DNA from 2 places in the Microbispora sp. NBRC 16548 genome. Region 1 is predicted to be linked to the other one. Evidence: riboswitches for the same ligand, from Rfam matches in the RefSeq annotation. Region 1 holds a riboswitch; the other holds the start of a gene.
What was found. A riboswitch is a leader RNA that binds a small molecule or an ion and turns the genes downstream of it on or off. The one in region 1 is predicted to bind glycine.
Positions count from the first base shown of each region.

Region 2: it holds a riboswitch for glycine, as region 1 does, so the genes downstream of both, gcvT (glycine cleavage system aminomethyltransferase GcvT) here and gcvP (aminomethyl-transferring glycine dehydrogenase) in region 1, are expected to answer to the same signal.

Region 1 is NZ_BSSF01000014.1:85,198-90,178, forward strand. It holds gene gcvP (aminomethyl-transferring glycine dehydrogenase) at 1-2,527, opposite strand, end outside; glycine riboswitch at 2,710-2,801, opposite strand; gene QSK36_RS32525 (response regulator) at 2,824-3,531, opposite strand; gene QSK36_RS32530 (sensor histidine kinase) at 3,528-4,981, opposite strand, start outside.
Region 2 is NZ_BSSF01000008.1:117,573-122,553, reverse strand. It holds gene gcvH (glycine cleavage system protein GcvH) at 1-312, opposite strand, end outside; gene gcvT (glycine cleavage system aminomethyltransferase GcvT) at 309-1,400, opposite strand; glycine riboswitch at 1,443-1,538, opposite strand; glycine riboswitch at 1,539-1,636, opposite strand; gene QSK36_RS23170 (AfsR/SARP family transcriptional regulator) at 1,734-2,537, opposite strand; gene QSK36_RS23165 (gamma-glutamyl-gamma-aminobutyrate hydrolase family protein) at 2,935-3,624, opposite strand; gene QSK36_RS23160 (3-oxoacyl-ACP reductase) at 3,636-4,400, opposite strand; gene QSK36_RS23155 (aldehyde dehydrogenase family protein) at 4,405-4,981, opposite strand, start outside.

The sequences.
Region 1 (4,981 bases):
CGCTCTCCGTCGGCTCGATCATGAGCGTCCCGGCGACGGGGAACGACATCGTGGGCGCGTGGAAGCCGTAGTCGATCAGCCGCTTGGCCACGTCGTCCACCGTGACGCCGGTCTCCTTGGTGATCTGGCGCAGGTCGACGATGCACTCGTGGGCGACCAGGCCGTCCCTGCCGGTGTACAGCACCGGATAGTGCGGCGCCAGCCGCCGGGCCAGGTAGTTGGCCGACAGGATCGCCTGCTCGGTGGCCTGTCGCAGCCCGTCGGCGCCCATCATCCTGACGTACGCCCAGGAGATCGGCAGGATGCCCGCCGAGCCGTACGGCGCGGCGGACACGTGCGCCGGCAGGTGCTCGGCGAGGTGCGCCTTGACCGCCACCGGGCCGACGCCGGGACCACCGCCGCCGTGCGGGATGCAGAAGGTCTTGTGCAGGTTCAGGTGGGAGACGTCCGCACCGAACTCGCCCAGCTTGGCCAGGCCCACCAGCGCGTTGAGGTTGGCCCCGTCCACGTAGACCTGCCCGCCGGCCTCGTGTACCCGCTCGCAGATCTCGACGATCGTCTCCTCGTACACCCCGTGGGTGGACGGGTAGGTCACCATGATCGCGGCGAGCGCGTCGCGGTGCTTGTCGATCTTGGCGGCGAGGTCGGCGACGTCGACGTTGCCGTTCTCGTCGCAGGCCACCACGACCACCCGCATGCCCGCCATGACGGCGCTGGCGGCGTTGGTGCCGTGCGCGGAGGACGGGATGAGGCACACGTCGCGGCCGCCCTCGCCCCTGGAGCGGTGGTAGGACCTGATCGCCAGCAGCCCGGCGAACTCGCCCTGGGAACCCGCGTTCGGCTGGATCGACACCCGGTCGTAGCCGGTGACCTCGGCCAGCCAGCCCTCCAGCGTCGCGATCAGCTCGGCGTATCCCTCGGCCTGCTCCGCCGGCGCGAACGGGTGGATCGAGGCGAACTCCGGCCAGGTGACCGGCTCCATCTCCGTGGTCGCGTTGAGCTTCATCGTGCAGGAGCCCAGCGGGATCATCGAGCGGTCGAGCGCGATGTCCTTGTCCTGCAGCCGCCGCAGGTAACGCAGCATCGCCGTCTCGGACCGGTGGGAGTGGAACACCGGGTGGGTGAGGAAGTCCGAGGTCCGCTGCAGGTCGGCCGGGAGCGCGTCGGAGGTCACCCGGTCGAGGTCCTCGACCACGAGTTCGGGCGCGCCGAACGCCGCCCAGACCGCCTGCAGGTGGTCCGTGGTGGTCTTCTCGTCGCAGGCGACCCCGACGTGGTCGTCGTCGGCCAGGCGCAGGTTCACGCCCCGCTCCGCGGCGGCGGCCACGACCTGAGCGGCCCGCCCGGGCACGCGGGCGAGCACGGTGTCGAAGAACTCGTCGTGGACGACCTCCACGCCGCCCTCGCGCAGCCCGGCGGCCAGGACGGCCGCGTGGCGGTGCACCCGCTGGGCGATCCTCCTGAGGCCCTCCGGGCCGTGGTAAACGGCGTACATCGACGCCATGACGGCGAGCAGCACCTGCGCGGTGCAGATGTTGCTGGTGGCCTTCTCCCGCCGGATGTGCTGCTCGCGGGTCTGCAGGGCCAGCCGGTAGGCCGTGCGGCCGTCGGCGTCCAGCGAGACGCCGACCAGGCGGCCCGGCATCTGCCGCTGCAGGCCCTCGCGGACGGCCATGTACGCGGCGTGGGGGCCGCCGTAGCCCAGCGGGACACCGAAGCGCTGGGAGGAGCCGACCGCGATGTCGGCGCCCTGCTCGCCCGGAGCCTCCAGCAGGGTCAGCGCCAGCAGGTCGGCCGCGGCCACCAGCAGCGCCCCCTGGGCGTGCGCCCGCTCGGCAATTGCGCGGAAGGACGCCACCCGGCCGCTCGCGCCCGGATACTGGACGAGGACTCCGAAGCACTCGGGCAGCTCGCCGGCGAGGTCGGACTCCACCAGCGTGATGCCGAGCGGCTCGGCGCGGGTCGCCAGCACGGCCTTGGTCTGCGGCAGCGCGTCGGCGTCCACCACGAACACGTCGGTCTTCACCTTGCTCGCCCGCCGGGCCAGCGTCATCGCCTCGGCCGCGGCCGTCGCCTCGTCGAGCAGGGACGCGCCGGCGACGTCGAGGCCGGTGAGGTCCGACACGACCGTCTGGAAGTTCAGCAGCGCCTCCAGCCGCCCCTGCGAGATCTCCGGCTGGTAGGGCGTGTACGCGGTGTACCAGCCGGGGTTCTCCATCACGTTGCGGAGGACGACACCCGGGGTGATCGTGTCGTGGTACCCGAGGCCGATCATCGGGGTCAGCACCCGGTTGCGGCCGGCGAGGGCGCGCAGCTCGGCCAGGGCCTCGGCCTCCCCCACCGCCTCGGGCAGGTTCAGCGGGCCGCGCGTGCGGATGGCCTCGGGCACGGCCACCGCGAGCAGGTCGGACACCGACTCGTAGCCGACGGCCTCCAGCATCCGGGCGCGGCCGGCCTCGGAGGGACCGATATGACGGGTGGCGAAGGGCGGAGCGGAAAGATCGCGAAGCGTGGACCGATCGGTCATGACAGGGGCCTCCTGGGCGGGTCGAGACCTGCGGCGACCGTCCGGCGCCCTGCGTGGCGCGGCCGGTCGTGAAGCGGTCTCCCCCTCTGTCATCGGACCTGAGAGCTTCACCGGGCCGTCGAGCCCGGCTTTCCCCTTCGGTGAGGCGCCGCCTGGCCGGCGGGCCTGCTTTTCAGAGTCGCCTCGTCCGTGCGGTACGGATGCCTGAGAGATTCCGGGGAGGTTTGCTCCTTCGGCGCCCCTGAAGGCCAGGGGTCTCTCCCGCACGAGGTCGTCGGCCGTGTCCACTCTACCCGTTACCCCGGATCCGCCCGACTCGCACCCGGCGCGAGATCGGCGCCGAGACCGGCCTGGCGGGCGCGGACGATGGCCTCGGCCCGGTCGGCGACCGCCAGCTTCGCGAAAATGGCGGTGATGTGGTTGCTGACCGTCTTGCCGCTGATGGTCAGGTGCCGGGCGATCGCGGGGTTGGACCGTCCGGCCGCGATGAGGTCGAGGATCTCCCGTTCACGCGCGGTGAGCTCGGGAAAGGGCTCGGGGACAGGAGCGGAGCCCGGCGCGAGGGAGGCCCCGCCGGCGAAGAAGTCGATGATCCGGCGGGCCACATTCGGCCCGAAGACGGCGTGGCCGGCCGCGACCGAGCGGACCGCCCGGACGATCTCCTCCTGTTTCGCACCCTTGACCAGATATCCGAAGGCTCCGGCGCGCATCGCGGCGAACACCGACTCGTCGTCCTCGAACATCGTGAGTACGAGCACCCGGGCGGCGGGCACGGCGCGCACGATGGCCCTGGTGGCCTCCACCCCGTCGACGCCCGGCATGTGCAGGTCCATGACCACGACGTCGGGGCGCGTGAGCTGGACCTCGCGGCGGGCGGCGTCGCCGTCGCCGGCCTCGCCCACCACCTCGATGTCCGGCAGCGACGTCACCAGGGCACGCAGGCCCTCCCGCATCAGCGGGTGGTCGTCGACGACGACGATCCTGATCGGTTCCCCGGCGGTCATGTCTGCTCCAGTGGAAGGCGGGCGTGGACGCGGCCGCCGCGGTCGGTGGGGCCGGCGGTGAGCGTACCGCCCAGTTCGGCTGCCCGCTCGTGCATGGATCGCAGGCCGACGCCGTGCGGCCAGGCGCCGGCGCCCCCGGAGCCGTTGTCGCTCACCTCCACGTGCAGGGCGTGATCGGCCCGCAGGGAGACCCGGCACGCCGTCGCCCCGCCGTGGCGCAGCGCGTTGGTGACCGCCTCGGTGGCGATGCGGAAGGCGGCCACCTCCACCGCGGCGGCCAGCGGCGGCAGGTCCTCCGGGGCGTCGACCGTGACCACGCATCCGGCGTGCTCGCGCCGCCAGGCCTGCTGGGCGCGCCGGCGCAGCGCGCCCAGCAGTCCGAGCTCGTCGAGGTCGGGCGGGCGCAGATCGTAGACGAGGCGCCGGATGTCGGCGATCGCGGCAGTCAGGTCGGCGCGCAGGTCGAGCAGGAGCCGCCCGCTCCGCACCGGGTCGCTGTCGCGCAGATTGTGGGCCGCGTCGGCCTTGAGGGTCACCGCCGTGAGCACCGTGCCGAGGCCGTCGTGCAGGTCGCGGCGCAGCCGCCGGCGCTCCTCCTCCCGGGCTGCCACGATCCGCGTGCGCGACTCGCCCAGTTGCTCCGACAGACGCACGGCCTGCAGGGCCAGGCCGACCGGGGCCGCCAGCAGGCCGAGGGCGCGGCGGTCGGCGCCGGACAGCCGGTTCTCCCCCGCGCGCAGCCCGACGAGCAGGTCGGCGGGCGGCCCGTCGGCCACCTCCAGCGACACGGTGTGCCGCAGTTGCGGCGGCACACCGTATGTCGCGACCAGCCGGCCGTCGGAGCTGACCGCGGCGTACGGCAGCCGCAGCGCCTCGCACACGGCCCGCAGCACCCCGTCGAGGCCGGTGCCGAGCCGCAGGCCGACCCGGGCGGCGGCCGCCGCGGGATCGCGGCGCTGGCCGTACATGACCCTGTCCACCGCGGACTGCACGGCGGAGCGGGCGGGCGCGAAAGCGAGGGCGATGGCCGCGGTCGCGATGACGGGCGTGGCCGACAGCCGGTCCTGCGCCAGCGCGGACAGCCCCGCGACGACGCCCAGGTAGGCGAGCACGACGCCGAGCGTGAGCACCCCGTACACCAGCGACCGGTTGACGATCAGCTCGATGTCGTACAGCCGGTGGCGCAGGATCGCCACCGTGGCCGCGGCCGGGATCAGTGGCAGGGTCAGCAGGAACAGCACCGGCCCGTCGGTCGTCACGATCCGCTGGACGTTGAGCGTCGCGAACAGTCCCACTCCCCACATCAGCCACATGAGCTGCAGCCGCGGCACGCCGCGCGACCGGCGGATGCGCAGGCCGAGCACGCCGAGGGAGGCCAGCAGCACCAGCGCGTCGGCGGCGGCGAACACCGGCGTCAGCCGCAGGGCGGCCTCGCCTGCCGCGGGGGGCA
Region 2 (4,981 bases), on a different contig from region 1:
CAGCCAGCCCTCGCCGTACGGGTCGGAGTTGACCAGCGAGGGGTTGTCCACGACGGCGGAGTTGATCTCGACGACCTCGCCGCCGACCGGCGCGAAGATGTCGCTCACGGACTTGGTGGACTCCACCTCGCCGACCGCGTCGCCGGCCGCGACCGTCGAGCCGACCTCCGAGTGCACCTCCACGTAAACCACGTCGCCGAGCTGCTCGGCCGCGTACGCCGTGATGCCCACCGTCACGGTGAGGCCGTCCTCGATCCCGGCCACCCACTCGTGTTCCTTGGTGTAGCTCAGGTCGTCCGGAATGGTGCTCACTTGCTCCTCCTGTAGAAAGGCAGATCGACGACGTCGACCGGTTCTTGGCTGCCCCGGATGTCCACGGCCAGGCCACCCTTCTCCAGGGCGCCCTCGTCGACGTACGCCAGGGCGATCGGGCGGCCGAGGGACTGCGACGGGGCGCCGCTGGTCACCTCGCCGACGACGGCGCCCTCGCGGGTGACGGGGTAGCCGTGGCGGGGCACGCGGCGGCCGCGCGCCACCAGCCCGACCAGGCGCCGCCTGGCGCCGTTCTCCGCTGCCCGCTCGAGGGCGGCCTTACCCACGAAGTCGCCGGGCTTGTCGAAGCGGACGACCCGGCCGAGTCCCGCGTCGAACGGCGTGATCGCCGCGCTCAGCTCGTTGCCGTACAGCGGCATGCCGGCTTCCAGGCGCAGCGTGTCGCGGGCCGACAGGCCGGCGGGGACGAGCCCGGCGTCCTTGCCCGCCTCGGCGAGGGCGTTCCACAGGGGCGCGGCGTGCTCGTTCAGCACGAAAAGCTCGAAGCCGTCCTCGCCGGTGTATCCGGTGCGTGCGATCAGGGCGGGCGTGCCCGCGACGACGCCGGGGACGATGGCGTAGTACTTCAGATCGTCGAGGTCGGCGTCGGTCAGCGCGGTCAGGATCTCGGCGCTGCGCGGGCCCTGCACCGCGACCAGCGCGTACTCGTCCGACCGGTCGGTCACCCGCGCGTCGTAGCCCCGGACCCGGTCGGCGAGCTCACGGGCGACGAGGGCGTAGTTGGAGGCGTTGGCGACGACCATGTACTGGTCTTCGTCAAGGCGGTAGACGATGAGATCGTCGAGGATGCCGCCGGTCTCGTTCACGATCATCGTGTAGCGGGCCCGGCCGGGCGCGAGGACGCTGAGGTGTCCCACGAGAGCGCGGTCGAGCGCCTCGCCCGCCTGCGCGCCGACGACGAAGATCTCCCCCATGTGGGACAGGTCGAACAGCCCCGCGGCCGTGCGCACCGCGTTGTGCTCGGCCGACTCACTGCCGTAGCGCAGGGGCATCTGCCAGCCCGCGAAGTCGGTCAGGGTCGCGCCCAGACTTTGGTGGATCTCGCGGAGCGGGGTGGATCGGGACATGCGCACCTCGGAAGGACGGATGCTGCGTTTGACTATCGGGCATCCTCCCCCTCTGTCATCGGCGCCTGAGAGCTTCGTCCGATCTTTGCCGGACTTTCACCTTCGGCGAGGCCTTCCGGCCTTCTTTCCAGAGGTCACCTGGCCCGCACGGTCCTTTGCCTTGAGAGGTTCGCGGGGAGGGCTTGCTCCTTCAGGGGCCCTGACCGGATGCCAGGACGCTCTCCCGCACGGGATCACCGGTGTGCTGCAAGCCTAGTGGTTCGCCGCCATCCCCGTAACCGGCAGGATCGCCCCGATTTCCTCGATCAAGGTATCCGTCCTTGCGGGCTTTCGTTACGGTCTGTGATCGCACTCGCGCGGCGGCCGATGCCCCGCGCGGAGGCGCATCAGGGCGGACGGAAGGTCGTCGCCGGTGAGGATCCGCTGGTGGAGGGCCTGCGTGTCGGGGGACGGCTCGGTGCCGAGGCAGTCGACCAGGGTGCGGCGCAGCCGCTGGTAGGACGCCGAGGCGTCGTGGGTGCGGCCCGATCGGTGCAGCGCCAGCATGAGCTGCCGGTGCGGCCGTTCGCGCAGCGGGTGGCGCCGGGCCCACTGGGCAAGGCCGCCGACGATCTCGTGATGGTGCCCGAGCGCCAGCCGTACGTCGAAGAGGTCCTCGGTCACCGCGCGCCGGTCCTCGTCGAGCCGTTCGGCCCACGCGGAGAGCTCGTCGACATGCCTCATGGCGAGCAGGGCGTCGCCCCGCCACAGGCTCAGCGCGTTCTCGAACATCCTCGCCGCATTGTGGTAATCGCCATTTTCGCGAGCGATTCTGCCCTGCGCCGCGAAATGGTTGAATACTGCAGCATCCACGGATCCCGGCGGGACGGAAAGAAGGTAGCCGCCGTCCACGGTGTGCAGCGGAGAAAGGTCGGGGTCGCGTGGCGAGAGCCGCCGCCGCACCTGTGCGATGTAGGTGGTAAGATTCCGCGGCGCCGATTTAGTGGGACGGCCATTCCACAACAGATCGATGAGCCGGTCCCGGTGAACCGCGATATTCGGATTGAGCAGGAACAGTGCGAGGAGCTGCCGGTGCCTCGGGGCGAGCCCGGCGATGACATCCCCTGAGGGTTTCATGGCCAGGAACGGTCCGAGCACGGCGTATAACACGGTTCCCCTCGCACGAAAGCAGCGTGAACGCGCCGACGATGCGGCTTTGATCGCCATTTGACCATATCTCTCTCCGGCGGCTTGAGTCAAAAATATGCCGTTTGTATGTCGGCCGCTCCGGAGCCCATAAACGCCGCACTGTGGGCCGCAATGCCCGGCCCCGTGCGCGCCGATACGCCGATAACCTAAATGAAATCGGTTACAGATCAAGCTCTCGCCGACTGTCATGCCGGCGGAGTGAGAGTGTGACGCCGATTACGCGATGATCGGCGCGGTGCGGCGCCGGCCCGGGGAGGTACGGCTTATGACGGGCGAGGTTTTCCGGGAGCCGGTCGGCACGCTCGGCGGGATGGCCGGCGAAGACGGCGCCGATCCCGCGGGACCCTCAGTGGCGGGCGGCGGCGACGAGGGCGTGGAACAGCGGGCCGTCCTCGTCGGCCTCCGGGTGCCACTGGACGGCCAGGGCGAACGCCGCGCCCGTGACCTCGACGGCCTCGATCGTGCCGTCGTCCGAGCGGGCGGTGACCGCCAGCCCGTCCGCCAGGCGGTCGATCGCCTGGTGGTGGTAGTGGGCGGGCGTCAGGTCCTCGCCGTCGTAGATCTTGGCCAACTCCGGCGAGAGCCGTACGGGGAGGCGGCCGAACGTCCCGGGGGCGGGGGAGTGGGCGGTGTGGCCGACCACGTCGGGCAGATGCTGGTGGAGGGTGCCGCCCAGCGCCACGTTGAGCACCTGCAGGCCCCGGCAGATGCCGAGGAACGGCAGGCCGGTGCGCAGGGCGGCCTCCATCAGCCCGAACTCCGCCTCGTCGCGGAACTCCCGGACGTATCCGGTCTGTTCGGCGGGTGGCGCGCCGTACCGGGCGGGGTCGATGTCGCCCCCGCCCGCGATGATCAGCCCGTCCAGTCGCCCGGCCAGCGCGGCGGGCTCCCCTGCGGGCGGCAGGATGACCGGCTGGCCGCCCGCCCGCGCGATGTGGTCGACGTACATGTACGGCAGCAGCGCCGCCGGCATGTCCCAGACGGTGAACCTCGCCGGCTCGACGTAGCACGTCACGCCGATCACGGGACGGGCCATGGGCATACCCCTTACAGCGGAGTGACGTACGCGCCGGAGATGCCGCCGTCGACCAGGAACTCCGAGGCGGTGATGAACGACGCGTCGTCGGAGGCGAGGAACGCGACCGCCGCGGCGATCTCCTCGGCCCGGGCGAAACGGCCGATCGGCACGTGGACGAGACGGCGCTGGGCGCGTTCGGGGTCCTTGGCGAACAGCTCCCGCAGCAGCGGGGTGTCCACAGGTCCGGGGCACAGCGCGTTGACCCGGATGCCCTCGCGGGCGAACTGGACGCCCAGCTCGCGGCTCATCGCGAGCACGCCGCCCTTGGAGGCGGTGTAGGAGATCTGCGAGGTGGCCGAGCCCAGCACCGCGACGAACGACGCGGTGTTGACGATCGAGCCCTTGCCCTGCCGCTGCATGTACGGGATCACGTGCTTGCAGCACAGGTAGACGCTGGTGAGGTTGACCTCCTGCACCCGGCGCCAGGCGTCGATGCCGGTCTCCAGGATGGAGTCGTCGTCCGGAGGCGAGATGCCCGCGTTGTTGAACGCGATGTCGACGCTGCCGAACTCCTCGAACGCGGTCCGGTACATCCGGGCCACGTCGTCCTCGTTCGCCACGTCCACCTTGACGAACAGGCCCCCGACCTCCCCGGCCGCCTTCGCGCCGGCCTCCTCGTCGAGGTCGGCCACCACGACCTTGGCGCCCTCCTGGGCGAACCGGTGGGCCGTGGCCAGCCCGATGCCGCTGCCCGCCCCGGTGATGACGGCGACGCGGTCCTGCAAACGCTGCATTGATCTACTCCGTGGAGATGAAGACGTTCTTGGTCTCGGTGAAGGCCGACAGGGCGTCCGGGCCGAGCTCCCGGCCGAGGCCCGACTGCTTGAAGCCGCCGAACGGGGTCCAGTAGCGGACGCTGGAGTGCGAGTTGACCGACAGGTTGCCCGCCTCGACGGCCCGCGCCACGCGCAGCGCCCGGCCCACGTCGCGGGTCCAGATCGACCCCGACAGGCCGTACGCCGTGTCGTTGGCGATCCGTACGGCGTCGGCCTCGTCCTCGAACGGCACGACGGACACCACGGGCCCGAAGATCTCCTCGGTGAACGCCCTGCGGAAGGACTCCGAGGACGAGCCGGCCAGCACCGTGGGCGGGAACCAGTAGCCGGGGCCGGTCGGGCACGACCCGGCGGCGTACACGTCGGCCTGGGTGACGAACGACGCGACGCGCTCCCGGTGCTCGGCGCTGACCAGCGGGCCCATCTGGCTCGCCGGGTCGTTCGGGTCGCCGACCTTGACCTCCCGCACGGCCTGCGACAGCCGCGCGAGGAAGTCGTCGTAGACGGAACGCTCCACCAGGATGCGCGAACGGGCGCAG